DNA from 3 places in the Bacillus sp. N12A5 genome. Region 2 is predicted to be linked to each of the others. Evidence: riboswitches for the same ligand, from Rfam matches in the RefSeq annotation. Region 2 holds a riboswitch; each other region holds the start of a gene.
The links. A riboswitch is a leader RNA that binds a small molecule or an ion and turns the genes downstream of it on or off. The one in region 2 is predicted to bind S-adenosylmethionine.
Positions count from the first base shown of each region.

Region 1 (10,907 bases), on a different contig from region 2:
AATGTAACAGTCGACGCTGCGACCCTCTGCTTAAAGACGGGTAACGCGGTTGTCCTGCGGGGGAGCTCTTCTGCCATTCACAGCAACAAAGCGCTCGTCAGTGTTATTCACAGAGCGCTTGAACAGTCACCGCTTCCAGTGAACGCTGTACAGCTGATTGAGGATACAAGCAGAGAAACGGCAAAAGAACTCTTTACGCTGAACGACGGTCTTGACGTATTAATCCCGCGCGGAGGCAAAAAGCTGATCGACCTCGTTGTGAGAGAATCAACAGTGCCTGTGTTAGAAACCGGCGCAGGAAACTGTCACATTTTCATTGATGAAACGGCCAAACCGGAAATGGCAGAAAAAGTAGTTGTAAATGCCAAAACACAGCGCCCTTCCGTATGCAACGCGATTGAATCATTGCTGATTCACAAGGCGTGGGCAGAGCAGCATGGGAAAGAATTGCTTGCTCAGCTGGAAAAAGCGGGAGTTGAAATTCGCGGTGATGAATTGGTATGTGAACTTCACCCTTCAAGCAAACAAGCATCAAAAGAAGATTGGGAAACTGAATTTTTAGCGCCTGTCCTCAGCGTAAAGACAGTTGAGAACGTTCAAGAAGCTGTGAAGCATATCCAACAATACGGCACCAATCATTCTGAAGCGATTTTAACTGAAGACGACAATAACGCCTCTTATTTCCAGACGGCTGTCGATGCTGCCGCGGTTTATCATAACGCGTCAACCCGTTTTACTGACGGTTTTGAATTCGGCTACGGAGCTGAAATCGGCATCAGTACGCAAAAGCTTCATGCCAGAGGGCCGATGGGGCTTCCTGCACTGACTTCTACAAAATACATCATTAAAGGAACTGGGCAAATCCGCGAATAGGCGACGTGGCGATGTTCAATTCAAAAGCTTATCCCTTAAAAGGGATAAGCTTTTTTATGCGCTGAAAAATTGACACTGCAAATTTAATTGTTTACAATTTAATTGTATAAAATATATTGGAGGAATGAAAAATGAGTCAGCCATTATTTACAGCATCTGTTTCAGCGGTAGGAGGAAGAGAAGGAAAGGTCATTTCATCAGACCGCGTTCTCGAGCTCGATGTCGCAATGCCGGGGACACCGAGAGCAAAGAAACTAGAAAAAGCGACAAATCCGGAGCAGCTGTTTGCAGCGGGTTACGCAGCTTGCTTTGACAGCGCACTGCAGCTGGTAGCAAGAACAGAACGGGTGAAAGTGGAGACAGAGGTTACAGCGCATGTCAGCCTGTTAAAGGACGAAGCAGATCAAGGCTACAAACTGGGGGTGACGCTGCAAGTGAAAGGAAAAGGAGTCAGTGCGTCAGAATTACAGGCACTTGTGCAAAAAGCGCACGGCGTCTGCCCGTATTCAAAAGCAACCTCTGGAAATATCGATGTGACACTTGAAGTAGCTGAATAAAAGAAAAGAGGATGCCTCGTATAAGGCATCCTCAACTTTTTTGATGGATTGTTTCCAGCAATGTAAAGAGAGCGGATTTTAACTGTTTCAGGTCTTCACCGGACTGTTTGGAGAGCCCCAAGATCGTTCCTGGTATGTCGGCAGCTTTTTCTCTTAATGATTCCCCGTCCTCTGTCAGGCTGATCAACACGGACCGCTCATCCTCTTCAGATCTTTTTCTCGTAATCAACCCCTGCTGTTCCATCCGTTTTAGCATTGGAGTGAGCGTGCCTGAATCTAAATACAGCAGCTCGCCCATTTTTTTGACAGTAAGCGTTTCATGTTCCCATAACAAAAGCAAAGCCAAATATTGCGGATACGTCACATTCAGCTTATCAAGCAGCGGCTTGTATTGCTTTGTCATTTCCCTCGAACTCGCATAAAGCAAAAAACAAAGCTGATTCTCCAATTTCATATGGTCAAATTCATTTTCCATCTTGTTCACCAACTCTTTCTGACATTCCATTCTATTGTATCTGAAAAACACCACTTTTCCTATTCTCGGCAAACTTAGCATGTTTAAAAAGAACAGAATGGGAAATATAACAACTAGATACGATATAAGGAGGATGGAAATGATGGCACTATTTACAGCTAAAGTAACCGCGCGAGGCGGCCGGGCAGGACATATTACTTCAGACGACGGTGTTCTAGATTTTGATATTGTCATGCCGAATGCCAAAAAAGAAGGACAAACCGGCACAAACCCGGAACAGCTCTTTGCGGCAGGATACGCTGCATGCTTCGGCGGCGCGCTCGAACACGTGGCCAAAGAACAAAATATCGAAATTGATTCCGAAATCGAAGGGCAGGTCAGCCTTATGAAGGATGAGAGCGACGGCGGGTTTAAAATCGGCGTCACACTGGTTGTGAACACGAAAGATTTAGATCGGGAAAAGGCACAAGAGCTTGTCGAGGCTGCTCATGAATTCTGTCCTTATTCTAAGGCGACCAGGGGAAATATTGATGTAAAATTAGAATTAAAATAACGATCGGCATCCTGAGATTCTCAGGATGTTTTTTTGTGTGGAAGCATGAGGAGCGGGCATGATCTTTTCGAAGGATGAATACATGTAGTATAGGTACATGTAGTATAGGTGAATTCAGTCTAGAGAAAAGGTGAGCACATGAAAAAAACAAAGCTGTCAGTTTGTATGATTGTGAAAAATGAAGAACGCCATATCGCCCGCTGTTTAGAGAGTGTGCAGCATATTGCCGATGAAATTATTGTGGTTGATACCGGATCAAACGATCGTACGGAAGACATTTGCAAAAGCTTTCATGCCCAAGTTTTTCGCCATAAATGGGAACAGGATTTTTCACAGGCGAGAAATGCCAGCCTGCAGCATGCCAAGGGAGAGTGGATATTGATCCTGGATGCCGATGAAGAGCTGGATCCGGACACGGGCAGCCTATTGCCTTCGCTGCTGACAGACAGCCTGCCGTCTCTCGGTTATGTGAAGGTCGTGAACTATACCGGGAAGCAATGGAATGAAAATGAAGCGTTTGAACAAAGGCAGATCAGGCTGATCCGCAATCAGCAAAACATAGTGTTTACGGGAAGTATTGGCGAAAGGCCTGAGGGAAAAGCGGCAAGCAGCTCTTTCACGCTTCCATGTATCATTCACCATTACGGCCATTTAGAGCAGGAGGCACAGCAAAAGCATCAGCGCAACATGAGCTTTTTGAATACGGAATTGCTGGCATCCTGCACTGACCCGTCTCTCGTCTATCAGAAAGCAGCTGAATATGACAGAGGAAACAAACATGATAAAGCCCTCAGCCTGGCAATGGATTATATCAATGAATGTAAGAGAAAAAAGCAAATTCCGCCGCCTAATGTCTATTATTTAAAGTATAAATTATTAATAGACGCAGAACGGTACGAAGAAGCGGAACACGATATCAATGAAGCACTCGGGCATTATCACGATTACTGCACGCTCCACTATTACAAAGGGGTCATCAAGTATCAGCTTAAAAAAGTAAGAGAAGCAATCACGGCATTTGAGGCTTGCCTTCAAATCACTAATGAAAATCATCAGTACGTAGAGGTAAAAGGAGCAGCCGATTTTAAATCAAGCTGCTGGCTCGGTGTCTGCCATGCTGAATCGCATCAGCATATGACCGCTGTGCTGTATTTGCAAAAAGCGCTGAAGGCCAATCCGAAGTGCCCGCGGGCACAGCGTCTTCTCAGCGAATTAACAAAGGATCAGGCCGCGCATGCCTGATCCTTTAATATTCTTTTTTATTGTCAAAAGCCCGCCATGCCTGAAACGGGGATAAATGCTCTGTCAAAGTCACTTGATAAAAGGGGATCGTTCTTTCTTCAGCTGGTTTATCAATTTCTTCATAAATGAACGAATCATCAAACCCCGCTTCGGCAGCGTCGGAATGCTCTGCCGCATAGTAAACGGCTTTTGGCCGGGCCCAGTAAATGGCGCCTAAACACATGGGGCACGGCTCGCAGCTCGTATATAAGATGCAATCATCAAGCTGATAGGTGCCAAGTGCCCGGCAGGCGTTCCGAATAGCTGTCACTTCCGCATGGGCAGTCGGATCATTGCTTGTTGTAACGTTGTTCTGCCCCTCGGCAATAATAGAACCGTCTTTTACAATAAGGGCCCCGAAAGGCCCGCCAACTCCTGCATTCACTCCTTCACGAGCGAGGTCGACAGCCCGTTTTAAGAACTTTTCATGATTCATCCCAAACCCTCCTGTCAATTGAGTGTTATAAGTATAGCCGAAAAAGGGGGCAAAGAACATTCTCAAAAAAGTGCAAAATAAACAAAGTATTTGGGGGATTTGCTAAGATAAGAGGAGAAAAGAGGAGGGGGAAACATGCTGCATTTATATATTGCCAGACACGGACAGACCCAATGGAACGTAGAAAAACGGATGCAGGGCTGGCTGGATTCTGATTTGACAGAACTTGGGCTGTACAACGCCCGCGCTCTTGGGGAGCGTCTGAAGGATATTGAATTGAATCAGGTCTACATCAGCCCGAGCAAGCGGACAGAAGAGACAGCAAAAACCATACTGGGATCGCGCAGGCCCCCGCTGGTGATAGATCATATATTCAGAGAAATGTCACTGGGCTCATGGGAAGGGAAAAAACAAGAGGATATTGAAAGGGACGAACCAGATCTTTTTCATGCTTATTTTCATTATCCCGAAGCTTATCGCCAGCAGGGATGTGAAACGTTTTTTGACTTTGAAAAACGGGTCAGGCTGGCTCTCCAAACGATTTTAGACAGCCATTCTTCCGGTAATGTTCTCTTGGTTACCCATTCTGTCTTTATATTAATGCTGTTAAATATCATAAAGGGGAGACGCGTTAACGACATATGGAATTCTGCTTACATACATGATACATCATTGAGCCTTGTGGAATTTGATGAAATGGAACAGCCAAAATAGTAAAAGAAGGGGACGGGAAGCATCGGAAACCGATTTCCGCTTTCTAATAGAAAAAACCATCTGCCAAAGACAGATGGTTTCTATTTTATACAAGCTGTGTCTGCTGAGCTCTTGCTTGTTTTGCAGCTTCCACCATGTTTTTCAATGCGGCAACCGTTTCTTCCTGCTGTCTTGTTTTCAATCCGCAGTCTGGATTTACCCAGAAGCGGTCAGTCGGACAGACGGCAAGCGCATCAACGATAATGTTGTACATTTCTTCAGTTGACGGCACCCGAGGGCTGTGAATGTCATACACACCAAGGCCAAGGCCTTTGAGATACGGATGCTCTTTTAAGTAATCTAAAAATCCTCCGTGGCTTCTGCTGTGCTCGATCGTAATGACATCCGCATCCAGATCATTGATCGTATCGACAATGTCTTCGAAGTTGCTGTAGCACATATGCGTATGAATTTGTGTCTCGTTTTTCACGGAAGAAGTGGTTAATCTGAATGCTTCTGCCGCCCAAGTCAAATATTCATCCCAATCGCGGGTTTTTAATGGAAGGCCTTCGCGCAGTGCTGGTTCATCGACTTGGATGATTTGAATGCCTGCGTCTTCAAGCGCTTTTACTTCTTTCCGAAGGGCAAGCCCGATTTGGAAGGCGATTTCTTTTCTCGAAATATCGTTTCGAGGGAAAGACCAGTTTAAAATTGTAACCGGACCTGTCAGCATTCCTTTCACATGCTTGGATGTCAGGGACTGTGCATATACCGTGTCTTTCACTGTCATCGGTTCAATAAATTCAACATCTCCGTAAATGACTGGCGGCCGAACACAGCGTGAGCCGTATGATTGAACCCAAGCATATTTTGTGAAGGCAAAGCCGGCCAGCTTTTCACCGAAGTATTCGACCATGTCTGTCCGTTCAAACTCACCGTGAACAAGGACATCAAGTTCCAATTCTTCCTGAATATCAATCCACCTTTTGGTTTCCGCATTGATAAAGTTTTGATACTGTTCATCAGACCATTCATTTTTCCGCCATTTTTGGCGTGCGCTCCGCACTTCAGCAGACTGCGGGAAGCTTCCGATCGTAGTCGTCGGCAAAAGCGGGAGGCCGAGAGATTCATTTTGCAGAGCTAAACGTTCTTCAAACGGTATCGGACGCTTGAAGTCATTATCTGTTAATTGCTCAAGCTCTTTCTTTTGTTCAGAATTCGTGCCTGTTGCAAACAGTTTAAGCGCCTGAATATCAGCTTTTGCCTGCTGGATTTGTTCGCTGATCGCCGCTTTTCCTGATACTAACCCTTCTTTCAAAGCTGTCAGCTCGGCCAGCTTTTCTTTTGCGTAGGATAATCCGTTCAGCAGATCCTTTTCCAAATGCTCGTCAGGATGTTTTGCTACCGGAACATGCAGCAGACTGCTTGAAGGCTGAATCCACAGTTCATCAACGTTTGCATAGCTGAGAATATCTAGAATGGCATCGAGACGTTCTTCAAGGTCTGCTTTCCAAATGTTGCGTCCGTCGATCACGCCGGCTGCCAGTACTTTGTCTGTCGGAAAGCCGTGTGTTTTCAGCTGTTCCAGGTTTCTGCCTTTGTCGTGAACGAAATCAAGGCCGATTCCCTGAACCGGGTAAGAGATCAGCTCTTCATAGGCATCAACAGAATCAAAATACGTCTGTAAAAGCACATTCAAAGAGGAAAGCTCACTTGTAATGCTTTCAAATAATTCTTTTGCGCCGCGAACATCTTCGCAAGAGGCGGTAACGAGTGCCGGCTCATCGATTTGAACCCATTTTACGCCTTCTTCTTCAAGCTCTTTCAAAAGCTGTACATATAACGGCACAAGGCGTTTTTGGATTGCTTTAGCTTCTGACGGTTCATAGCCTTTAGCAAGCGTAACGAACGTATATGGGCCGATAATCACAGGCTTTGTTTCAACGCCGTATGCCTGTTTGATTCGGCGATAATCTTCGAGCTGTTTGTTTCTTGTCAGGCTGAACTCAATGCTCTCGTCATATTCCGGAACGATGTAATGGTAATTTGTATTAAACCATTTTGTCATTTCACTTGATACAGCGTCTTTTATTCCGCGGGCGATAGCGAAGTATGTATCGGTAGCGTCAGTCAAATGTCTGAATCGTTTCGGAATCCAGTTAAAGCTGACCGCTGTGTCGAGTACATGGTCATACTGTGTGAAATCAGAAACAGGCACAACATCAATCTGCTGGTCAATTTGTGTTTTTACTGCGGATAAAAATAGGTCATCCATTTGCTTTAAAAACGTATCTTTATCAGTGCTGCCTTTCCAATACGCTTCAAGTGCTTTTTTCCATTCTCTGTTCAGTCCGATTCTCGGAAATCCTAAATTCGATGTTTTGATGGTTGTCATTGTTTCTCCTCCTTTATATGTAAAACACTCTAAGTTAACCCGCGGATACAGGCTGCTAAGAGGTTTCCTCACAAACAAAAAGCCTCTTTCCCATGAGAGAAAGAGGCTTTTCTGCGTAAAACACTGCCTCTCTCATCTCTCAGACACAATCTGATGGAATTAGCACCGTGCCTTATGAGACATCAGTCTCGGCGCGAAAAGCAGTGCGCCCCATTTCACAATGGAATTACGGTCGGTTGCTGTTGGGGTCAAAAGGCCAATCCCTCGCCCAACTCTCGATAAGAGAAAATGTTATTAATTTTTTGAAAAGTTGAATCATTTGTTGGTAATCTTAACAGCAATTCAAATTCGCTGTCAACATAGAATTTGAAATTTTATTTACAAATTACGGCATTTATTATATGAGAAAAATAAATTTATAGTGTCATCAAATGTGATTGCTCTGCTTTTTCTGCCAGCTCATCAGGAGCAGTTAAATACAGGAATCCATTGCCTGCCAGCGTTTTTGCGATATCAAGCGGGAGTGTCCTGCGAACCAGCTGTGCATAAACCTCAGGTTCAGAAAGCTTTCTTTGAAATGATTCTTCTTCAAAGCTTTTAATTAAAGCGAGCGCTCCGCTGACGTGAGGGGCAGCCATTGAAGTCCCGGTGAGCTTGCCGTATTTCTTGTTAGGGAGGGTGGATAATATATTTTCTCCCGGTGCCACAAGATCGATTTCTTTATTGGCGTTAGAAAATTCTGACGATTCTCGAGCTACGGAAACAGAACCAACCGCGATCACTTCATTATAAGCCGCGGGGTAGGAAAGCTCTTCTGTTCGTTCGTCGCCGTCACCTTCATTTCCCGCCGCGCAAACGACAAGCACTCCGTTTTTGACGGCGTTTTTCACGGCTTCTTCAAGCTCCGGAACATCGCTTGGTCCGCCAAGGGACATTGAGATGATATCGACTTTCTGTTCCACAGCGTAGTTAATGCCGTTAATAATCCATTCGTATTGTCCGCTGCCGTTTGCGCCGCCTAGAACCTTCACAATCAATAGGCTTGCCTCAGGAGCGACTCCAGCAATGCCGCCATTTGAATCATTAGCGGCAATTGTTCCGGCGACGTGTGTGCCGTGTCCGTTGTAGTCGGAAATCGCATCTTCCTTGCCGCCGTCATCATCTGTGAAGTTCTTTCCGCCGATGATTTGGTTTTTTAAATCAGGATGGCTTGTATCGCAGCCAGTGTCCAATACTGCAATTGTTACGTTTTTGCCTTTTACCCCTTTTGCCCACAATTCTGGCGCCTTAATCACTTTAATGCCCTCAGGAAGCTCGTTTACATCCATGATCTGCTCATTCGTCACATACGGGATCAAGCGGATTTCACCATTCATAAAAAAGCCCTCCTTTTTTATGCTTTCAAGTGGATTCAAGGGTGTTGCCTCATATTATATGAAAAAAGCAACCGCTCGGACAGAGCCATTTGAAGCATTTTGAAAAAATAGGATACACCCCAAAGAATTAGTTATTTTCAAAATATTGGATGGCTTCAGCGTGTATGACTGGGATTCAGCTATCAGTCAAGTTATAATAGTGTTGGGGAAAGGAGCAGTGTGATGAAACTGAATGAAAAATTATACGCATTTTTTTCAGAACATGTTGATCAAATGGCCGAGGAATGGATTGAAACGATGGAGGAAAGCGATCCGAACTCGCTTTACGCTCTACATAATGCATCTGTAACGGAAGAATTGAAAGAGCAGGACAGAGAATTTTATCGGCATCTGAATTACATGTATGTTTTACCGGAAAAACAATTTCTCGAAGAATTTCAAGAGTGGATCATTGAGCTGACAAACGACCAAAAGCATCTCGACACGCCGGTTCAGTACGTCATTCGGGAGTTTATGAGAAACCGAAGATTATACACGAAGTATCTTGAGAAGTTCGCAGAAGAAAATGAATCGGCATTTGAACCGGGAGAGAAACAGAAATGGGCTGATTTGATTGTAAAAGTCTTTGATTTTACGATTTATACATTCGTTGATCATGCTGAAACGAATGCCAAACAGCAATTAAACGCCCAGAGAGAAATGATATTGGAATTAAGCTCGCCTGTCATTACCCTGAGCAAATCAACAGCTCTGCTGCCGCTTGTAGGTGACATTGATACTGAACGGGCCAAGTTTATTCTGGAAAACACGCTTCATGCTTGTGCCAAAAGACGCGTAGAGCATCTGTTAATCGATCTGTCAGGCGTTGTGGTGGTTGATACAATGGTGGCGCACCAAATCTTTAAATTGATTGAGGCACTCAATTTAATCGGTGTCCGGTCAACTCTGTCAGGAATCAGGCCTGAAATCGCTCAAACAGCTGTACAGCTTGGAATTGATTTTTCGAATATAACGATTAAAACCAATCTTGCCCAGGCATTAAACTATCATCAATAATATAAAAAGCCGCTATCGTCGATAGCGGCTTTTTATGAGGCAAAACATAAGGATACAAGAAAAGATCCTGCGAACAAGAAGAGAACGAGACAAAAGAACAGCCAGTCGCGGCGATTTACGGACAGCGTTCGATAATATGTCCGATTCCTGCTTCCTGTAAACCCCTTCGATTCCATTGCCAGGGCGGTCCGTTCCGCTTTTCTGATGGCGCTTGCCAATAGCGGGATGGTATACCGCTTTAGCGCGCTGATTTTCTCAACGAAGCCGCTCTCTGCCGCTCCTCCTCTGATTTTATGGGCCTGCTGAATCAGCTGGACTTCATCCTTTAACAGCGGAAGAAAACGAAAACCTGCAATCACGCCATATGCGAGCTTTGGTGAGAGCTTGCACTGCTGGACAAGGCTCAGCATAAATAAAATGGGGTCAGTCGTAAAAACAAACATCATCGATAAGGCGGAAAAGCACAAAATCCGAAACCCGAGAGAGATGCCCACAGACACATTATCGCTGTTAATAGAGATAGGGCCGGCTTGAAATAAGAAATTTTCCGGGGTTGTCGGAACCTTGCCAAAAACAGCGGCTGTCCATACACATCCGAATGCCAAAATCAAAAACGGAATGGTAAACAAAAACCATTTTTTTAATGGGATTCCGGCCGCCAATAGGACACCCGACACGATGATGATATAAAAACACGCAGGGGTGTAAGGGTTGTAAATAAACGACAGCATGACAACGCAGCAAAAAACCGCCGCTGCTTTCACTGTCGGATTAATGAGATGTAACGGCTGCTTCATCACGCACCTCCTCTTGATATGCCATCCATTCATATAGAAGGGGAAGGGTGAGCTTTGCTTTTTGGACAAGCCTTGTTTTCTGAGAAAATAACTGCGCTGGAGATCCGTCAAAAACCAGGTCCGTATCGTGAAGCACAAGCACGCTGTCGGCATACGAAGAGACAAGCTCCATATCATGTGTAATCATGAGGACAGCGGTGCCTTCTTGCTTAATCCGCTGAATCATGTCCATGCATTCAGCCGCCGTGCGGGCGTCCTGGCCAAAGGTTGGTTCGTCTAATAATAAAACCTTTACGTCATGCATGAGCATGGTAGCGACGCTCAGGCGCCGTTTTTGCCCTTGGCTGATTGCAAACGGATGGTGATCAGCCAAATGCGCAAGACCGAAACGCTGCAGCAGATGCTGCGCTTTTTT
Region 1 is NZ_JALAMR010000002.1:339,632-350,538, forward strand. It holds gene proA (glutamate-5-semialdehyde dehydrogenase) at 1-873, shown strand, start outside; gene MOC09_RS02155 (organic hydroperoxide resistance protein) at 1,005-1,430, shown strand; gene MOC09_RS02160 (MarR family winged helix-turn-helix transcriptional regulator) at 1,462-1,905, opposite strand; gene MOC09_RS02165 (organic hydroperoxide resistance protein) at 2,048-2,458, shown strand; gene MOC09_RS02170 (TPR domain-containing glycosyltransferase) at 2,597-3,700, shown strand; gene MOC09_RS02175 (nucleoside deaminase) at 3,705-4,175, opposite strand; partial or broken gene MOC09_RS02180 (histidine phosphatase family protein) at 4,311-4,936, shown strand; gene metE (5-methyltetrahydropteroyltriglutamate--homocysteine S-methyltransferase) at 4,975-7,263, opposite strand; SAM riboswitch class I at 7,393-7,548, opposite strand; gene isp (S8 family peptidase) at 7,680-8,639, opposite strand; gene rsbRB (RsbT co-antagonist RsbRB) at 8,862-9,695, shown strand; gene thiX (HMP/thiamine ABC transporter permease ThiX) at 9,728-10,492, opposite strand; gene MOC09_RS02205 (ABC transporter ATP-binding protein) at 10,467-10,907, opposite strand, start outside.
Region 1: another riboswitch for S-adenosylmethionine. It lies ahead of metE (5-methyltetrahydropteroyltriglutamate--homocysteine S-methyltransferase); the one in region 2 lies ahead of MOC09_RS03625 (2-hydroxyacid dehydrogenase).

Region 2 (10,907 bases):
CTCCTCGGCTGTTTCTGATCTTTTTTCTTTCTTCTTTTCAAAACGGTCTTTATTGATAAACAATGCGAAAAATGCACCAAGACATACCCAGAAAATAGAGCTCCAAAGCGTGTTCAAATAACCGAACGCTTTGATCGCGTAGCTTGAGTACCAAGCACCGAACACAAACATGCCCAGGCAATATGCAATCCAAAACCAGCCGACAGCCGTGCTTAGCTTGTTTTGCGGTGTTCTGTAAATGACCCATGTCAAGAAAGAGTATGCAAAAAGCGGGTAGCCTAAACCTTTTACGAAGTAAGTCACATACATTACAGGAAGGTTTAGCTGTTCAAATCCAAATACGATAAAGGCAGCTGTACCGATCACATAAAACAACAGCCCCATAAACATCGTCCGTTTTGCGCCAAATGCTTCCAGACATACACCCGAAAACCAGGAAGCTATAGCCAAGGATATCCCGTATATACTAAAAATGGAAGCGGATTGCTGAACGGTAAGCCCGTTTTCGATCAAGAAAGGACTGAGCCAGCCTTGTTCAAGCCCGTCTCCCATCATAAACAAAACAACCCCTATAAACCCCCAGGCAAGCCGCTTCGGTATACCGATTTTATCTAACATTTCTGTCTCCTCCTTAGATGCTTATATTCATTACCGTATTACCTTGTTAAAGCTGAAAATTAGATAATTCCTCAAAACAGCAGTATATGCCGCCTTATATTAGCACTTTGCTTTCTGAACTTGAGAAAAAGCGCTGCGTTTGCTTCCATTCCTCATATAAGCCCGGTTCAATCTGGCTGTCTTGGGGTTCTATCACCCGGACATTTGCTGACATCTCTTCCGTCAATTGAAAGGTCTCATTGCAAATGACAGCAGCACCAACGACAGATGCCTGATGAAATCCCTCATGAACATAGATTTTTTTCTGAAGAAGGTCAGCAATATATTGAGTGAGAGTTTTGCTTTGAAAGCCTCCTCCGCACACCCAAACATAGTCACGTTCATACGGAGTAACCTCTGTTAATATGTCAAAGTTCCATTTGATTGAAAATGCGATCTCTTGCAGCGCCGCACGTACAAAATGTGCTCTCTTTAAATGCGCTGATAGCGGGGCATCAAAAAGAAAACCGCCTCTGGTTAACGCATTCTTTTCTTCCGACAAATAAGATCCGAGAGCCGCCACACATGCATTGTCTTCTTTAGCAAGTGCAGACATCTCTTCCTCCATCACATCGTACGTTTCATTCGGGTAAAAAATCTGTTTTAATTTTTGATAATTCAGGCCGGTAATGCCAGGATTCGTTTCTACAAGCCACTGTCCTTGATCTGTATGGCAGTTCAGCCAAGCTTTATATTTTAGATCGTCATGCTCAGCAGTAACTTTGGTGATTGGCGTTGTTGTCCCTGATACGATGACAATGTCCTCAAGCACAGCGCCGGTACTTTTCACAGCCAGCTGTGTATCCCCGCCCCCTGCTACCACCTTTGCATGTATAGATAGCCCTAATTTGGACGCATTCTCATTTGTGATCGTTCCAGTCGCTGTTCCCGCTCTTACAAGAGGCGGAAGAATAGATGAGGAGAAGCCGAAAATGCCGCACATCTCTTCTGACCAAGTGTTTTGCTTTACGTCAAACAGCAGGGTTTCGGTTGCCTGTGATGGTTCATATGTCAATTTCCCGCTCAGCTGGTACGTCACCCAATCACTGATGCTTGTAAAACTTGCCGTTTTTTCCCACAAAGACGGCTGGCGCTGTTTTAAACCATAAAGCTTAAGCGCAGAAAAAAGTGCGGTTGGCAGGCGGCCTGTGCGGCTGTATATCTCCTGCTGATTGGGTATGCTCCCCTCCCACTCACGCCCGCGGTTATCAATGTTCGGCAATCCGAGAAAAGCTTCGCCGTTTTGATCGATCAGAACAATTCCCTGTCTTTGACTCGTCGATGTCAAACCAATGATGTCAATATCACTCGAACGGGAAAGCGCACGTTTTGCCAATCTCATGACTTGCTTCCACAGCACCTGAGGAGAAAAATAACGGCTGTCCGGGTAAAGTGTCTCGGTGGAATATACAATGTCCTCCCGTTCAACCGTTTGAACACGGCCCGACACACTCACGACTGCTACTCTCGCATTCCCTGTGCCGATATCAAATACGAGATAGCCTTTTTGTTTCTTCATTCTGTCGGCCTCCTTTCTTATACCCCTGTTTTCAGTTCGACCTTGTTATACAATGTCGGAATATTAAGAGTTTTTTCATCCTTCCACTTTTTGAGGGCTTCATTCAGGATCGCCACATGATGATCCTCCACTTCAAAGGTTGCGCCAGCGAGATGCGGTGTTGCCAGAACATTAGGCAATGAGATCAATTCGTAATCCGATTCCTCTGGAGGTTCGTGATAAAAAACGTCTAAAATCGCCCCTCTGATTTTATGTTTTTTTAATACAGATAAAAGGTCTTCACGGTTTACTACCACCGCTCTTGAAGTATTGACGAAAATCGCACTCTCTTTCATCAGATCAAAATACGCCCGATCTATAAGTCCAAGCGTTTCCTCGGTACGAGGCAGATGGATAGAAACGATATCACTGTCCGAAAAAACCGTTTTAAGAGATACTTTTTGATACAGCGGATGATCGTCTTGTACGTATGGATCGTAATACTTTATTTGACAGTCAAACGCAGTCAGGAGTTTTGCAATCCTTTGCCCAACTGCTCCAAACCCAACCATGCCGACTGTTTTTCCCGATAATTCGTTTCCTTTAAATTTGACATAAGCCTGCAAGTAATCGCTGTCCCACTTCCCATCCTTCAGCCATTGATTTGAAGTGCTGGTATGGCGGAGAAAGGAAATCATATTCCCGATAAACATTTCAGCCACGGCTTGTGCATTTCGCCCGGGTGTATAGAAAACGGGTATGCCCCTTTTTGACGCTGCTGCCACATCCACATTGGAGGGCATTCCCCTGCAGACGCCCACAAATGAAAGATCTGGAACAGATGTAAATACGCTGTCTGTAACTTGATCAAGCTCTGTAATCAAACCTATCGCATTTGTTTCTTTTAATAGCTGAATCATTTCTTTTTCCCGGTATGCCCGGCCTTGTTCCTTCCAGGAGTGGTAAGCAACCGAGCCAAACAAGTTTTTAAGCTCTTTGCGTCCTTCTTCGTTGTACGGTGCTGTAACCAAAACCGTCATGGTGCAAAACATCCTTTTCATCGTATTTTTTCATAAAAAAATCTCTTTCCGAAGATGGAAAGAGATTCATATATAGGCGCGCTCTGTTACAGGCAGACGCCGGTATAAACCTTGCTTTCCTATCTTTCAAGCTGTCGCTTGCTGGAATTGGCACAATAATGTTGCCGAGGTTTCATAGGGCCAGTCCCTCCACCTCTCTGGATAGAAAATGTTGAGTATGTAATTTTCGGAATAAAGAATACGTTTATCATAAAGAAGTCTCAGATTGATGTCAATCTCTTTTTTTCAGAATTGACGTTATCATCGGAAGTGTTATAATTCTTACAAAATATCTAACTAGAGAGAGGAACAGGGCCACATGAAATCTTTTGCCACACAACAGAACGGCATTCTCAAATCCGTTTGCTCGCTGGACTGCCCGGATCAGTGCGGATTGTTAATACATAAAAAAGACGGAAAAATTGTAAAAGTGCAAGGCGATCCCGATCATCCTGTCACGGCCGGAAACATCTGCAACAAAGTCAGGAACATGACGGAGCGCATCTATGATAAAAAGCGGCTGACTACACCGCTTAAACGGACAGGTGCGAAAGGCCAGGCGATATTTGAACCAATTTCTTGGGAAGAGGCAATTGATACCATTACCTCCCGCTGGAAGCAGCTGATTGATGAAGAGGGAGCTGAAAGCATACTTCCGTACAGCTTTTACGGAAATATGGGGAAATTAACAGCGGAAGGTATGGACCGCCGTTTCTTTTACCGAATGGGTTCAAGCCAGCTTGAACGGACGATTTGCAGCAAAGCGGGATCTGAGGGCTATAAATATACAATGGGTATAAGTGCGGGGATTGATCCTGAGGAAACCATTCATACGAAACTATTTATTTTTTGGGGTATCAACGCGGTCAGCACAAACATGCATCAGATTACAATCGCTCAAAAAGCACGAAAACAAGGTGCCAAAATTGTTGTGATTGATGTGCATAAAAATCAGACAGGGCGTCTCGCAGATTGGTTTATTCCAATAAAGCCGGGAACTGACAGCGCACTTGCTCTTGGCATCATGCACATTTTATTTAAAGAAAACCTTCATAATGAAGCATTTCTGTCTGAATACACGGTTGGCTATGAAGAGCTCCGTGAACACGTGAAACAGTATGATCCGGAAAAGGTATCACTGATCACCGGTGTCAGCACCGAAGATATTTACCAGCTGGCAAGAATGTACGGGGAAACCTCCCCTTCTTTTATCAGAATCGGAAACGGACCCCAGCATCACGATAACGGCGGGATGATTGTAAGGACGATTGCCTGTCTTCCGGCGATCACTGGCCAATGGCTGCACACAGGAGGCGGCGCAATCAAGCATAACAGCGGAATTTTAGAATATAACACAAATGCGTTGCAGCGCCCTGACTTACTGAAAGGGCGCACACCGAGATCGTTTAATATGAATCAGCTTGGCAAGGTGCTTTTGGAAACAGATCCGCCTATTCGCTCTCTATTTATTTACGGAACGAACCCGGCCGTCGTCGCGCCAGAAGCGAACAAGGTCAGACAGGGCTTGCTGCGGAAAGACCTGTTTACTGTGGTTCATGATTTGTTTTTAACGGAAACGGCTGCATATGCGGACATTGTACTGCCTGCAACATCCGCTTTTGAAAATACTGATTTTTATACCTCCTACTGGCACCATTACATTCAGCTTCAGCAGCCGGTGATTGAGAGATACGGAGAAAGCAAGTCTAACACTGAGGTATTCCGTCTTCTGGCTGAAGCAATGGGATTCACAGACCAGGAGCTCAAAGATTCAGATGAAGAATTAATCCGCCAGGCACTTGACCATCCTGATAATCCGTATTTAGCGGAGATTGATTACGATTCACTTTCTAAACACTCATTTATGAAAGCGAAACGCGAAAAGCCGCTGTTTCCAGGCAAACTCCCGACACCAAGCGGAAAAATAGAATTATATTCAGAAAAAATGAAACAAGACGGCTTCCCGGCTTTACCGACATATACGCCTCTTGTATCCGATAATGAACATCCGTTTATGTATGTTCCGGCGCCAAACCATAATTTCTTAAACTCAACGTTTTCGAACAATGAAAAACACATCAAGCTTGAAAAGACGCCAAAACTCTTTATCAATACAAAAGATGCTGATGAACATGGAATCGCTGATGGGGATCCTGTACGAATTTGGAACAGCCGCGGAGAATGCGAGCTGACCGCTGCAGTCGGGGAACAAGTGCTGCCCGGTGTTGTCGTCAGTCAAGGATTATGGGCGGATGAACCAGGAAAAAAACAGCTTGTAAACGCACTTACCCCGGATCGCTTATCCGATATGGGCGGCGGCGCTACCTTTTTTTCAGGCCGCGTGCAGATTGAAAAAGCATGAGCGAAAAACCGCCAGAGCACATTCTGGCGGTTTTTTTTGGTGATATTGAAACCCGGGGTATGCCAAGCCCGTATAACATAACATCGACATAATGGAGGCATGCATATGGACGTTTTTTTAGGAATCGGTATTGCTTTGGCTGGCTATTTTATCGGTGAAGGCTTAAAGCAAATGAACCATCCAAAAGCAGTTGAAAAAAGTGATACCTTGCTTATAAAAGAACGAGATATTTACTTTTACATCGGACATTTTTTAGGAATAACTGCAACTGAGGCAAAACAGTTAGCCGGAGACATGACAGACCTGCCTTACATTGAGATAAACGGGAAAAAGTATGTGCAGAAACATCTCTTAAAAGAATGGACATTCACTTTAGTTGAGAAACACCAGGGTGAATAAAATCTGGGAGAGCGAGATCATCACTCGCTCCCACAGTTTCAGTTGTATAGAGTCACCATCACTAAAACATTACCCATAAGCGGTAATACTGATCAAAACCACATCTCTTTCCACACTAATACCTGCTGATTGACAAACATTATGATCTTGATGTTATTGATAGTCCACCCATACTGCGCCTTTATCCGCGGATCGAACGCAGTTTTCCACCCAGCGTACTCCTTCCACACCTGCTTCAATTCCTGGATACCACATGTCATTCAATTCTTTCCCTTGATCTGCAGCCTCCATTGCTACGGCAAACCGTGAATAAAGATTTGACCACGCTTCAAACAAACCTTCTGGATGCCCGCCTCCAATCCGGTCATCTTGTAATGCTTCCGGATATAAATACCCCATTCCGCGCTCTAAAATCTGTACAGGTTTTCCCTGTATTTCAAAACGCAGCTGGTTGGGCTGTTCATCCCACCATTCAATACTTGCTTTGGAACCGATCACACGAATTTTCTGGCCATGCATTGATCCGGCATTTACACAAGAAGACCACACCATGCCGACCGCGCCATTATCATACTCCATAATCGTATAAGCATTGTCCTCAAGTGGTGCTCTGCTTTTTACAAAGCTTTGCTTTGTACACAATAATTTTTTTATTTTCAGTTTCGGCAGCATCACTTCAGATAAAAATAGTGGATGAGTGCCTAAGTCACCTAGTACATAGCTAGGACTGCGAACTTCGGGTCTACACGCCATTTCGTGCTAACGTTTTGCAATTCCACCTGATCAGAGTGGAATCCGTGTGCAAATTGCATGTGAATCATGCGAATGTCCCCTAATTCACCGTTAGCGATCATCTGGCGTGCCTGTTCTATCATTTGATGCCCCGAGTAGCCATATGTAATACCGACGACTCGGTTGTTTTTCTTTGCAAGACATTCTAGTTCTTTTGCTTCTTCGACCGTAAAACAAAGAGGTTTTTCGCATACGACATGTAACCCCGCCATCAGAGCTGCTTTGCAGATTTCATAATGTGTGCCATTGGGAGTTGCAATAGACACAGCCTCAATGCCGTCTTCACGTTTTGCTTCTCCTTCAAACATTTTCCGGTAATCTGTATAACAGCGTTCCGGAGAAACATGCAAGTTCATACCGAACTCCTTTCCCCGTTCCGGTATGATATCAAATGCGCCTGCAACCAATTGGAAGTGATGATCACGCAATGCCGCCGAACGATGAATGTATCCAATCTGACTTCCCCGGCCGCCTCCTACCATTGCCCAGCGTATCGGTCTTTCTACCATTTTTTCACCATTAATCACCCTGGTTCCCCCCTGCTAATAACCAAGTTTTTTTAAATAAGCAATGCTCTGGCTGACATCTCTTAAACTAGTATCAGAGTTTCTCGGATCACGTTCCTGTTCGATCGTAATGTAGCCGTGATAGTGAATGTCTTTTAGCAACTTGTAAATCGCTTCATAATCAATAATTCCTTGTCCGATCGGACACATGACTCCTTTTGCGCAAGCATCAAAAAAGCGGATATGCTCACCCATTACTTGTTGATAAACATGTTCATCAATGTCTTTAAAATGGATATAGTCGACACGGTCTGCATAGTCCCGCAGCCATTGTTCCGGATCCATCTTTGAATAATATAAATGACCTGTATCAAGACAAAGCCCCGCAATATCATATGGTATATCCTTTAGTAATTGCTGAATCTCATCCTCAAATTCAATATATCCCCCTGCATGAGGATGGATGACGGCCCGCACGCCATACCGCTCCCACGCCCGAACCGCGATTGTCCGAATATGAGACATCATGCAGTCCCAATCCTTTTTAGATAACCGTTTCGCTTGATCAGGATGCCCCGCCTTATAATCTCTTTCGTCATGACCCCAGTCAATCAGGACCAAATAAGGCGGTGTAAAGCCCCCCTTTTTTTCCTGCAAAGAGAAAGGGAGTGTTGTCATGAGAGAACATATATCGTCTGCCTGCTGCAGCAAATGTTCTAAATTAGACGACGTTACTAAATCATCAAAAATGGTACCGGCAATAATGGACAAATTGTTTTTAAAAAGCTCCGCTCGTACTCGTTCGACGTCCATCGGAATATAGCCGTACGGACCCAGCTCGATCCCTTTATAACCGGCTTGTGATGCCTCCTGCAGCACTCTCTCCCATGGCGGAAGAAATGGATTTTTCGGATCATCTACACCCCAGCAGCAAGGCGCACCAGCAATGTGAATACTCATTCCCAACACCTCTAATCAAATTTTTAATTGATAAACCATTTAAATAAAGCGCTTTCTTTTAGGAGGATCACATATTGGTTTAAAACAACATCCATTTTCCTTTGTTTTAACAGCAGCGGTTTGTATAAGTTATTATTCATCATTGCAGCACCCATAATATAAAGCGCTTTATATTATAATCTTTAAATGTTTGGTTAGACTTTACTAACAGACCGTGCAATAACAAATCGAAAGCGCTTTCTTTAATTGCTAGCTAATTGTATAATATTCAGTATATTTTGTAAATATTTTTGGCAAAAAAATAAGCTGAACCCGAACAGCTTTGACTTTTCGTTTTTTCGATTTTCTTTTGGCCAACAGCAAAAAAGCAGCGGTTCATAAACCAGCTGCTAAATAAATAGAACATAATTCAAAGCTTCAGCGAAGACAGCTCGTGGATTTTCGGACAATTAATTTCGGCAATACTAAAATTTTTTGTTTTTCTGAAGCTTTACCTTCTATCTCCCCGATCAGTAAATCCACTGCCTGTGAACACATACTTTGGACAGGGACTTCAACTGTTGTCAAAGGAGGATCACTGCTTTTTGATAACAGTGTATTATCAAAGCCCGTAATGGAAAGTTCTTCGGGAACCTGCACATGCTTTTCTCGTGCAGCAAGAAGGGCTCCAATCGCCAATATATCATTACAACAAATTATAGCCGTAGGCGGATTAGAAGATTGTAATAATGAAGAGGCCATAGTCTGTGCGGATTCGGCCGTTGAATCTGTTACAACAATCAGACCTTCGTGAACATCAAGATCAGACTCTTGTAATGCCTGTGAATATCCGCGAATTCGTTCCCGGCTGCTTGCATTGTCCTCTGCAACGACCGCAATCCTTGTGTGGCCAAGCGAAATTAAATGTGCGGCTAATTCATACCCTCCCAGGAAATTATCAACCGTAACTGTTGTAACAGATGAGTATGGCTGTGATTCCGAAAGAAGGATAACGGGTATGTTGTCGCGGATTAACTCATGAATAACCTCTTTATTTCGAAACCCCCCGGCTAAAATAAACCCGTCCACACGCTTCTGCCTTAATAATGAGACGTATCTCTCTTCCTTCTCTGATTTTAAATCTGTACTGCAAATGACGAGATTAAATCCATATTCGTGTGCCCGATCCTCTACTCTGCGTGCCATTTCTGCAATCAGCGGATTAGCTATATCCGGTAAAAGGAATCCTATTGTCGAAGTCCGTTTCCCAGTTAATGCTGATGCAAGCACACTTGGCTTATAATTCAGCTCTTGCATGGCATCCAGCACTTTTTGTTTTGATTTCATCCCAACCGGCTGGTGATTGATCACTTTTGAAACTGTTGAAATGGATACACCGGCTTTTTCTGCCACATCATAGATTGTAGTTTTCATTTTGCTAAAAACCTCTTTCTCCGCACAAGTGGCCAGCTAAAAACATGCATGATTTCGAAAGCGCTCTATATAGGCTATTGTAAAGGTAACTGTGAAGATTTCAACAATCTTATAGCACTATTTTGTGATTAATGGACATGGACACACTAAAGAAACTGTAATGCGGCGGATGCTCTCAATCTAGTCACCATTTTCTATTTTAAATAAACTTGTAAAGATACATGATGATTGCCGTAAGACCAAACGGTGTTTTCAATTTTGAGGTTCTGGCTGAACGTTTCGATCCATACCTGATTTGAGTGTAATAAAGCAGACAACTGTGCTGAGTTTAGCTCAACTCTCAACTTCTTCAATCTGTTCGCTTTTTTGAAACACAAATACAACCTTTATCGAATCTCCATTTTTCACCATAATCATTTTCGATTTCTCCTCTTTATGATAAGTAAGATTGTCACATCAAAACAAAATGTCCCCAGTTCTTTACAGCCTCTTCATATACGCAATGTACGAATGAAAGGTTTCAAAAATGACAAATATACGCCTGACATAAAACTGGCTCTTTTCCTAATGGGGGGAATCAACGAAAAAAAAGGGAATGAATAGCTTTCCAACAGACAGAATAAGAAGAGTTGATATTTCAACACTTTTCGTAAAGGGGTGACATCAATGAGTAAAAAAGGAATTCAAAATTCAAGTATTGAACAAATAAGAAATGACCATGAAACTGAAACAGCTTTTAAAGTAGATGATCCTAAAAAACATGGTTCTGATCCTAAAAGAGCGAAATAAGTTTTTGGCCTTTAAGGCATAGACACAGTAAAATTTCAATAGTCTGGAGTGAGTAAAGTGGCTCAAAAAAATGGAGCAGACAGACCGGATGACTACAAAAGATTTTCTTCATTAGACAAGGAATATGATTTTCAGCAATCTTTAAATGTAAGTGATGATTCAGAGAATGTAAAAGCTGAAACCCAAGCTCATAATAAAGAAAACATCAATGACACTACGGATGTGGCTGGAAGATATTTTAATCCCTCAGATTATAAAGGAAGCTCGCAATTGGAAAAAGGATTGGCTGAAACTCATGAGCAAGTCAGCGATGACTATTTTGAAGGGACAATCGATCAAAATTTGGACTAATTTTGATCAAACGAGGCTGACTTAAAAGAAGCATGTTAGCTCCGTTTTAAGAAACAACCGCACGAAAGCCAGTAAAAACCCCACCGAATAAGATGGGGTTT
Region 2 is NZ_JALAMR010000003.1:73,191-84,097, reverse strand. It holds gene MOC09_RS03635 (MFS transporter) at 1-618, opposite strand, end outside; gene MOC09_RS03630 (FGGY family carbohydrate kinase) at 713-2,176, opposite strand; gene MOC09_RS03625 (2-hydroxyacid dehydrogenase) at 2,194-3,216, opposite strand; SAM riboswitch class I at 3,312-3,403, opposite strand; gene MOC09_RS03620 (molybdopterin oxidoreductase family protein) at 3,554-5,596, shown strand; gene MOC09_RS03615 (hypothetical protein) at 5,702-5,995, shown strand; partial or broken gene MOC09_RS03610 (Gfo/Idh/MocA family protein) at 6,149-7,314, opposite strand; gene MOC09_RS03605 (sugar phosphate isomerase/epimerase family protein) at 7,330-8,253, opposite strand; gene MOC09_RS03600 (LacI family DNA-binding transcriptional regulator) at 8,671-9,666, opposite strand; gene MOC09_RS03595 (biofilm-forming protein) at 10,333-10,455, shown strand; gene MOC09_RS03590 (YozQ family protein) at 10,513-10,806, shown strand.

Region 3 (10,907 bases), on a different contig from region 2:
GGTAAACAGGTTCAGTTTCCCAATTCGATAAGCCGCTTCCTTGAGTCTTTCTTCACTTGTCAGCAGTCCGACTCTGACGTAGCCCTCGCCATATTCACCGAAGCCGTTTCCAGCGGCAACCGCTACATTCGCTTTTTCCAGCAAAAGATCTGAGAACTGCTCAGAAGTATAGCCTTCAGGCACAGGCAGCCATGCAAAAAATGAACCCGCCGGAGCTGTTACATCCCAGCCGATTTCCCGGCATGCTGCAATCCAAGCGCTTCGCCTGCTCTCATAACGGGCATTTTGCTCCGCCACACACGTTTGATCAGCTAACAGTGCCGCCGCTGCAGCCTCCTGAGTCGCTCTGAAAAGACTGACAAACATATGGTCTTGATAAAGATTGATCGCTTCAATGACAGAAGCGTTTCCGACAGCAAAGCCGACCCGCCACCCTGCCATATTATATGTTTTTGACAGCGTATATATTTCAATTCCGATATCCTTCGCACCTTCAGCCTGCAAAAAACTTAAAGGCTTGCAGCCGTCAAATCCTACAGCGCCATAAGCAAAATCGTGAACGACACAGATCCTGTTTTCTTTCGCAAAACGCACGGTTTCTTCAAAAAAATCAGAAGTAGCAACTGCTCCAGTCGGATTATTCGGATAATTTAAATACATCAGTTTCGCCTGATCCCTCACTTCAGCGCCGATGCTGCTGTAATCAGGAAGAAACGCCCTGTCCTCTACGAGCGGCATCCTCTCCATCTTCGCTTTCGCGAGTGTGACACCTGACCAGTAATCAGGATAGCCGGGATCCGGCACTAAAATCGTATCACCGGGATTCAATAAGCATTGCGGGAGCTCGACAAGACCGGCTTTACCGCCGAATAAAACAGCGACTTCAGTTTCAGGGTCAAGATCAATGCCGTATTCTCTTTTATAAAATGCTGCCGCTGCTGACTTCAGTCTGTATGAGCCGCGAAAAGACGAATATTTATGATTTTCAGGATCAGCAACGGCTCGTTTCATTTCCTCGACGATATGTCCCGGAGTCGGCTGATCCGGATTTCCCTGTCCGAGATTGATGACGTCGTGTCCTTCTGCGAGCTTTCGGTTCACTTTCTGCACCAGAGAAGCGAAGAATTGTTTAGGCAATTCCTTCAATATCTGAGACTGTTCAAATTTCATCTATTCTCACCTTCTAAAAAAATCTTGAAATGATAGTCCATCATCATATATGGTTAAATGAAAAAAGTAAAGAAAAATTTGGGGTGTTAAAAGATGAAATGGACGATATCTTGTCTTCAGTTTGATATTTCATATGGTAAACCTTCGGAAAATATAAAAAAGGCTGAATCTTTCATCGAAAAGGAAAGCAAACATGCTGATGTTCTTGTTCTGCCTGAATTATGGACGACCGGATATGACCTGTCTAACCTTGATGAGCTTGCTGATGAAGATGGGCGTTCTGCTAAGAGCTGGCTGAAGAAAACGGCAAAAAAACATCGCGTTCATATTGTTGCAGGATCGGTCGCTGTCAGGAAGGGTTCTGATGTTTATAATACAATGTACATTGCGGATAAGGAAGGACAAATCATTAAAGAATACAGAAAAGCCCATCTCTTTCAGCTGATGGATGAGCATGTGTATTTATCAGCCGGCTCCGAAGACGGATATTTTGAGCTTGATGGCGTCAAAAGCTCAGGACTGATCTGTTACGATATCCGTTTTCCAGAGTGGATCAGAAAACATACGACAAAGGGCGCCAACGTGCTGTTTATTTCCGCGGAATGGCCTCTTCCCCGCCTTGATCATTGGAAAAGCCTGCTTATTGCGCGGGCCATTGAAAATCAATGCTTTATCGCAGCCTGCAATTGCACCGGTTCAAATCCGGATAATGAATTCGCCGGACACAGCCTGATTATTGATCCATGGGGGCGTGTACTAGCTGAAGGCGGCCGGGAAGAAGGCATTGTCAGAGCGGAAATTGACCTTCAGGAAAGCGCCGAGGTGCGGGAAAGCATCCCTGTTTTTGATGATATCAGAAAAGATTTATATTAAAAAATATATTGACAACTTATTAAAACACCTGTTAGTATGTTCATCAACTGATAAATTAGAATTGTTTAACAAGTGAATATATTCTCTTATCGAGAGTTGGGCGAGGGATTTGGCCTTTTGACCCCAACAGCAACCGACCGTAATTCCATTGTGAAATGGGGCGCATCTTTTTCGCGCCGAGACGCTGGTCTCTTAAGGCACGGTGCTAATTCCATTCAGATCTGATCTGAGAGATAAGAGAGGCGGACATAGATGTTAGCCTCCTTCTCTCTGAGAAGGAGGCTTTTTTACGGCCATTCAGCTGCAAACATATTTACAGATTACATAATTGGAGGTTATGACGATGGCAGTCACGAAAACACCTTTATACGAAACGTTAAATGAAAGCTCCGCTGTGGCACTGGCGGTGAAGCTTGGCTTATTCCAAAGCAAGAGCACGCTGACCTGCCGGGAGATCGGCGACGGCAACCTAAATTACGTGTTTCATATTCATGACCAAGAACATGACAGAGCGCTGATCATTAAACAGGCGGTTCCTTATGCAAAAGTGGTCGGAGAAAGCTGGCCGCTGACAATCGATCGTGCAAGAATCGAAAGCAGCGCTCTCATCCGCCAGGGCGAGCATGTCCCTCATCTGGTTCCAAGAGTGTTTTATTCTGATACGGAAATGGCGGTTACCGTCATGGAGGATCTTTCTCACCTGAAAATCGCAAGAAAAGGACTTATTGAGGGTGAAACCTATCCGCACCTTTCACAGCACATCGGTGAATTTTTAGGAAAAACACTTTTCTATTCATCAGACTACGCGCTTGAACCCAAGGTGAAAAAACAGCTTGTTAAACAGTTTACAAATCTGGAGCTGTGCGACATAACGGAAAGGCTCGTCTTTACAGACCCTTTCTTTGACCATGACACAAATGATTTTGAAGAAGAGCTTCGTCCCTTTGTCGAAAAGCTTTGGAATAATGACACCCTCAAAATCGAAGCCGCAAAGCTGAAAAAGTCATTTTTAACGTCTGCAGAAACGCTGATTCATGGTGATTTGCATACAGGAAGCATTTTCGCCAGCGAACATGAAACAAAGGTGATTGATCCTGAATTTGCTTTTTACGGACCGATCGGCTTCGATGTAGGCCAATTTATCGCCAACTTATTTTTGAACGCTCTCAGCCGTGACGGCGATGACAGAGAGCCGTTATATGAACATGTCAGCCGGGTTTGGGAAACGTTTAAAGAGACGTTCAGTGAAGCCTGGGAGAAGGACAGCCTGGATGTTTACGCCAAAATCGACGGGTACCTTGCGGATACGCTCACTCATATTTTCGAAGAAGCGATCGGGTTTGCCGGCTGCGAACTGATACGCCGCACGATCGGTCTGGCACATGTGGCTGATCTGGATGCGATCGTGCCGTTTGATAAACGAATCAGCAGAAAACGGCTGGCGCTGGACACAGGCACAGCTTTTATCGAAAAACGTTCGGAATTCAAAACGATAACGGAAGTTATTGAATTATTTAAGTTACTTGTAAAGGAATGATCCATTCATGACCCATTCATTTGCTGTTCCGCGTTCTGTTGAATGGAAAGAAACAGCGATTACCATTTTAAATCAGCAAAAGCTTCCCGATGTGACGGAATATTTAGAGCTTACGACGAAAGAGGATGTATATGACGCCATTGTCACGCTAAAAGTAAGAGGCGCTCCGGCCATCGGCATTACGGCTGCCTTCGGGCTTGCGCTCGCTGCAAAAGAAATCGAAACAGATGATGTCACGGAATTCCGCGAGAAACTGGATGACATCAAACAGTATTTAAACAGCTCACGGCCTACGGCCATTAATTTATCATGGGCGCTTGAGAGATTGAGTCACTCGATCAAAAACGCCATTTCCGTAAATGAAGCAAAAACAAATCTTGTCCATGAAGCGATTCAGATACAGGTCGAGGATGAGGAAACGTGCCGGATGATCGGCCAAAATGCCCTGCAGCTTTTCAAAAAAGGCGACCGGATTATGACGATCTGCAATGCCGGCTCTATCGCGACAAGCCGCTACGGTACGGCACTCGCTCCATTTTACTTGGCCAAACAAAAGGATTTGGGACTGCATATTTATGCTTGTGAAACAAGGCCTGTCCTTCAAGGTTCACGCCTTACTGCGTGGGAGCTGATGCAGGGAGGCATTGATGTCACTCTGATCACAGACAGCATGGCCGCCCATACGATGAAGGAAAAACAAATTTCCGCTGTCATCGTTGGAGCCGATCGAATTGCAAAGAACGGTGATACGGCAAATAAAATCGGAACATACGGTCTCGCGATTTTAGCAAACGCCTTTGATATTCCGTTTTTTGTCGCCGCACCATTATCTACATTTGATACGAAAGTGAAAAGCGGCGATGATATCCCGATAGAGGAACGGGATCCCGAGGAAGTAAGGCAGATTTCCGGAGTCCGCACCGCTCCAACCGATGTGCCTGTCTTTAATCCCGCTTTTGACATTACACCGCATCATCTCATTTCAGGAATTATCACAGAAAAAGGGATTATGACCGGTTCCTATGAAGAAGAAATTGAACAGCTGTTCAAAGGCGAAAAGGTTCACTAAAAAACCGCTGGACTTTGCTCATTTTGGGCCGAGTCAGCGGTTTTTTTGTTTGTTTTTATTAATATTGATGATTTCATCTTTTTGAGCGCTTGATAAGATATGCAGTTTCACAAACAGTTTGGCAAAAACAGCAATTTTTTCAGAGCGGCTCGGCTTCAATTGCTTTGTCCTCCTTTTTCATCAGACCAACTTTTTTCACTTAATAAAATGATATGTCGGCCGTGAAAAAAGGGAACGTGCCATATGTTTTATTTTTCTTTGTAGGAAATTTGCTCGATGTTCAGCAAAAATGCTTTGATATCAGTTTTGCTCCCGGCGTATCCTGTTAACGCGCTGTTTTTGCCAATCACTCTGTGGCATGGGACAAAAATCGGCAGGTCATTCCTTTTGTTAGCCTGTCCGACTGCGCGCACCGCTTTCGGGCTGCCGACCGCAGCGGCAATGTCACCATAGCTTCGGGATTCTCCGTATGGTATCATCGCCAGCGCCTCCCACACTTTTTGCTGAAAAGGAGTGCCCTTTTGACTCAGCGGCAGTGAGAATGTCTTCCTTTCGCCGGCAAAATATTCATGAAGCTGTTTTTTCGCTTCTGCCAAACAAGGCGTTTCTTTGTGCTCTGTGTTCTGAACAGCTTCTTTCCAGTCTATCCAATCTTCATGACTGAGAAATAGACGGGTGATTTTGCCGCCTTCTTCAGCAATAATGAGTTTCCCGACCGGCGTTTCCGCTGTCGTATAGTAGTTCATTCATCAATCCTTCTTTCTTCAGCATTCTGTCTGACGGGAAGCGTAAGGTGGAAAACGGTGCCCTTCCCTTCTTCACTTTCGACCATGATTTCGCCTTGATGTTCTTCAATAATTTTATAGCTTACCATAAGCCCAAGTCCAGTGCCCCGTTCCTTTGTCGTATAAAACGGTTCACCAAGGCGCTTTAATTTATCTTCTGTCATTCCGATTCCCTCGTCTTTTAAGGAAATGAGAACATGATCTTGATCCAGTGTCCTTATCGTCACAAAAATGTTTCCGCCGTCAGGCATCACTTCGATGGCATTTTTTAATATATTGATAAATACCTGTTTCAGCTGATTCGGTTCACAATAGATCGGGGGAATGTCGTCCATTAAATCAAGATAAATTTGTACGTTGCTTAAATTGGCTTGCGCGTTTAGAAGGTCTATGGTGTCTCTCATGATTTGGGTCACATGTTTTTCTTCATACATAATGGCCTGGGGCTTGGCTAAAATCAAGAATTCGGTGATGATGGATTCGATGCGCTTAAGTTCTGAGGTGATCACGTTGAAGTAAAGGGCGTAGTCTCCCTCCACACTTCCTTTCAGGAGCTGAATGAAGCCTTTAAGAGCAGTCATCGGATTTCTGATTTCATGAGCGATGCCGGCAGCGAGTTCGCCGACAACATGAAGGGTATCCGACTTGCGCAGGCGCTCTTCCAGTTCTTTTCGCTCGGTTACGTCTTTAAAGATAGCCAGGTTCATATTTTGTATGATATTTCGTTTAAATGAGAATTCCAGTTTTCTGTTGTCATTGCTGCTCAGCAAGAACGGAATTTCATTGTCCATTTCATCAAAATTAATCTGTCTCGCCGGTGATGCAAGGTTTTCTATTTCATATGATGAGATAATATCCAGCAGGCTGTGCTTTTTAATCTCTTCGTGTGATAGGCCTAATATATTGCTTGCTAACGGGTTGGCGTCGATGATTCGGTATTGATTGTCGAACAATACATTGCCGTCCATTGAGCCATTGAACACCTTTCTGAATTTCAGCTCGCTTTCCCGAAGCTCCTTTTCCATCCGCTTTCTGTCGCTGACATTTCTTAAAATCGTCAAGTGCTGGTTTTCAAGGATTGTCCGCTTTGAAGTAAATTCGAGTTCCTTGAACTGCCCGTTCCCCATTTGAAACAGCAGCTCTTCCCTGATCTCTCCGTATTTTGCGTATTTCCTTTTCGTTATGCTGTATTTCTGCTGTGAGTCAACGAGAAAATCACACAGTCTTCTTTTTAACAGCAAATTCATCGGCAGCTCAAAGATTTTACAGGCTGACTGATTGGCCTTCACGATTCTTCCATCATTCGACCAAATGATAATGGCGTCCATCGCATTTTCAAATATTTCTCTGAAGCGCTCCTCACTTTTAAAGAGCTGCAGTTCCATAGACCGCTTCTCTGTGATATCCCTCATAATGGACATGTAAAAACCGCTGATGATGTTTGATGTAATCGTGAATTCAAATAGCTTTTGGACTCCTGAACGAAGCTTGACGGGCAGCTCTCCTTTCGCTTTTCCTTTGCGGTTGAGCGTCCTCCAGACATTATCGAAATCTTTGCGTGAGCCGCTGTCTATGAATTCATACAATGACAAATGAGACAGCTCATTTTGATTGATTTCAAAACTTTTACAAAAAGACAAATTAGCATCAATAAAACCGCCATCTTTATCAAACAGGACGATACCATCAACAGCTCTGTCAAACAAGTCCTTAAAAAGCTGTTCATTCATAGAAAATTCCCGTTCTAAAATCTTCTTGGAAGATATGTCTCTCATGACAACAAAAAAGTAATCCTCGCCAATCCCTCGTTTGGCCAGAAACTCTATGTATTTTGTTGCTCCGCTATCAAGCCTGATTGGAACCTCCTTCCATAAGAACCCTTTCTTAAAAAACTTCTTTACGGCTAAATTCAACTCATCCTTTGGGATAGAAAACAAAAAATCCAAAACGGAACGCTTTTTCAAATCTTCCGAATCAACTTGAAGCATCCTCTCTGTCGCTTCATTCGCCTGAACGATCCGCATTTCATTATCACATATAAAAATAGCATCGAGCGTATTGTTAACAATCACTTGATGCTGATTCAATTCCTTTTTCAGCCGGGCATTTTCTTCTTTAAGACGCTTCAATTCTTCCCGCAGCTCTGAGTTTGTCTGGACATCAAGAGTTTCCATGCGTGTACACTCCTTCTTCAAAACCTATCCCTCAATATTTCTACAAAATGCGGGAACTTCCTTCATTTGCCCTATAAATTTCAGAAAATGTCAGCGTGATTACATTATGAAGACAATTTCTACGATCCTTACCGCCACTTTACATCGTCCTAACAATCAGTGATTTTTTAGATTCCTTTTTCATCTTTTATTTTAAAATATGTACCAGCAGGGAATAATCTTTTAGTGACTGATTAAAGAGAAGGTGATGCTATGAGTAAATCGCGGGACAGTTATTTTGATAATGCAAAATTCTTATTGATATTCCTTGTTGTATTCGGTCATATTCTTCGTTCTTTTATTAATGATAACAACTTTATGCTCTACCTCTACAAGTTCATTTACACATTCCACATGCCTGCCTTTATTCTCGTATCCGGTTATTTCTCGAAAGGCTTTAAACGCCCGGGGTATGTAAAAAAGCTGGCGGTCAAGCTGATTATTCCGTATTTGATTTTCCAAATCATCTATTCCGTCTTTTATTACATTATGCAAGACGAAAGCATGGCAAATGTGAATCCGATTGATCCGCAATGGTCGTTATGGTTTCTCGTCAGTTTATTTTTTTGGAACCTGCTGCTATATCCTTTTTCAAAGCTGCCTAAGCTATGGGCGCTGTTTGTCAGCTGCGGAATTGCCGTGCTGATCGGTTATCTTGACTTTGTCAGCAACACTCTGAGTTTATCGCGAACGTTTGTATTCTTGCCGATGTTCCTTGTCGGATTTTATTTGAATAAACATCATTTTGATTTATTGAGATCGAAACGAGGCAAACAAATTGCCCCCGGAGTGCTTGCCGCCGTATTTGTCATCTGCTGGGGCATCGATTTTGACTATTCATTTTTGTTCGGTTCTAAACCATATTCTTCATTCGGAGACGTGACCGTGGCAAGCGGCCTGATCAGAATCGGCTGGTATGTACTCGCCTTTGCGGCCACTTTCAGCTTTTTAGCACTTGTTCCGCAAAAACGCTATTTCTTCACTAAATGGGGCACGCGGACATTTTACGTCTATCTGCTCCATGGGTTTATCATAAAAACGCTGCGGCAGATTGGCCTTGAGGATCAGCTCACTGACTATCAGAACCTCGTCATTCTATTGCTTTTAACCGCTGCCCTTACGTCTATTCTCTCCAGCAATTTTGTGAAGACAGTTGCTCAGCCCTTCATTGAGCTGAGAATGACCAGCTTTATGCAATTCGTCAGGGGAAGCAGCAAAAATGCTTATTTAAAATAGAAAAGCACCTCTTAAGCGGGACACCGCCTAAGAGGTCTTTTTTATTTTTGCTTTTTCTCTTTTTTCTTTTTAGGCTTTGTGATTTCCAGTGTTTCGATGATCTTCCCGGCATTGTAATCCCCTAATTCACTTGAGAATTCTTCTTCAAGCACCTTCTTATTCATCGGCTTTTTATGATTTTGCATATCTCTGCTGTGACGGTTTTTCTTCAAAATCACATGCCTCCTTGCTGACCCTGTTTGGAATTGCGGTTTGCACCCCTAAAATTCGGATCGTCATGGTACTGTGTCTTATATGAATTTGGGTCCATGCTCTCGGTAGGTGTATTGTTATTTTTTATGGCTTCATTCACTTCAGCTTTGCGCTTCATACGAATCCCCCTCGCCCGTTTTTCAGACATTTTACTTCATTAAAAGGTGCAAAATCGTTAACTGCACCTGTTGATGTTAGGTTCTCCAACTGAAACAGCATCACACATCTTTTTTTTGGCAATCAAAAAAACACCGCAAAACATGCGGTGCCGTTTTATCCGATAATCACTCTTTCCTTCGGATAATGATAATTCGCTTCGATCTCTTTTCTTCCAATCAGATACAAGAAGGTCAGAATACCGATTCGCCCGATAAACATGACAATCATAATAACGCATTTTCCAACGTCACTCAAATCAGCAGTAATTCCAAGTGACAGGCCGGTTGTACCGAATGCCGAACACACTTCAAACAAGAGCTCCGGCAGAGAATGCTTTTCTGTAATGGTCAGGATAAGTGTCGCGCCAAAAACGAGCAGGATGGCCATCATTGTGACAACGAGCGACTTCATGAGATCAGCAGGATGAAGCTCCCGCTTGAATACCTTTACCGCTTTATTGCCGCGGGCAAAATGAAACAGCGCAAGAAGGTTCAGGGCGAAAGTCGTTGTCCGTATCCCTCCTCCCACTGAGCTTGGCGACGCTCCGATAAACATCAGCGCGCAAATAAAAAAGATTGTAGCATCGGACAATTGGCTGATATCAATAGTAGCCAGCCCCCCGCTTCGGGTTGCCGTTGATTGAAAAAGGGACAGAAACAAAATGTCATGCCATGATTTTCCGGCAAACGCGTGGTTTGCTTCCAGGATATAAATGCCGATAGCCCCAAACACGACAAGTGAGCCAAACGTAATCGTTGTGATTTTCGTAAAGAGTGTAAACGGGTATCTTCGATGCTTTGAAAACAAGAAATCCTTTACTTCCACAAGAACGGGAAATCCAATTGCGCCAAATACAATTAAAAGCATAGTAATAAATTGCACAAAATAATCGTGGCGGAAAGGGATCATCGAATTACCGGTAATATCAAATCCGCCATTTGTGGTTGCGCTGATACTGGCAAAAAATCCGTGTAAATAAGCCTCCTGATAGGAATCATAGTAGGTTAAGAAATAAGTGCCGAGTATGAGCCCGCCAAAAAATTCAATCCACAAGATCAGAAAAAGAACCTGCTTCATGAGATTGACAATCCCTGAAAACTGGGATTGGTTTTGGTCAACCATAATCAGTTTCCGTTCTTTCAGCCCGATTCGTTTTCCCATGATCAGCCAAATGAACGTTCCGAGCGTCATAATCCCGATTCCGCCAAATTGCAGAACAAATGCCAATATAAAAATGCCTATTGTGCTGAATGTATCAGCTGTATCCACTACTGTCAGCCCCGTTACGCTGACTGAGCTGACAGCCGTAAACAGCGCATCAATAAACGTCCAGTCCGCCCCCGGTTTATGCGCCGCCGGCAGACTCAGCAATATAACCGCCACAGTAACTGCAAGAAAATAATATAATGCAATCAGCTGGGCTGGAGATAATGCCTGTATCAATTTTCCAAGCTTAAATTTCATGTAAAATCCTTCTGCCTCTCTTTTTAAGTACGGTAATTATTCTAAAGATATTAGGCCCATTTTTAAAGGCTTTTACGAAACATTTTCTTAACTTGCTTCATTTTTTATTGTTTTAGTCAAAGGAATAAAAAAACCTCTGAGGATGGTCT
Region 3 is NZ_JALAMR010000002.1:377,285-388,191, reverse strand. It holds gene mtnE (methionine-glutamine aminotransferase) at 1-1,170, opposite strand, end outside; gene MOC09_RS02395 (carbon-nitrogen family hydrolase) at 1,264-2,043, shown strand; SAM riboswitch class I at 2,127-2,283, shown strand; gene mtnK (S-methyl-5-thioribose kinase) at 2,387-3,580, shown strand; gene mtnA (S-methyl-5-thioribose-1-phosphate isomerase) at 3,588-4,649, shown strand; gene MOC09_RS02380 (hypothetical protein) at 4,683-4,808, opposite strand; gene MOC09_RS02375 (methylated-DNA--[protein]-cysteine S-methyltransferase) at 4,898-5,395, opposite strand; gene kinE (sporulation two-component system sensor histidine kinase KinE) at 5,392-7,608, opposite strand; gene MOC09_RS02365 (acyltransferase family protein) at 7,861-8,883, shown strand; gene MOC09_RS02360 (hypothetical protein) at 8,925-9,095, opposite strand; gene MOC09_RS02355 (hypothetical protein) at 9,098-9,253, opposite strand; gene ktrD (Ktr system potassium transporter KtrD) at 9,409-10,758, opposite strand.
Region 3: another riboswitch for S-adenosylmethionine. It lies ahead of mtnK (S-methyl-5-thioribose kinase); the one in region 2 lies ahead of MOC09_RS03625 (2-hydroxyacid dehydrogenase).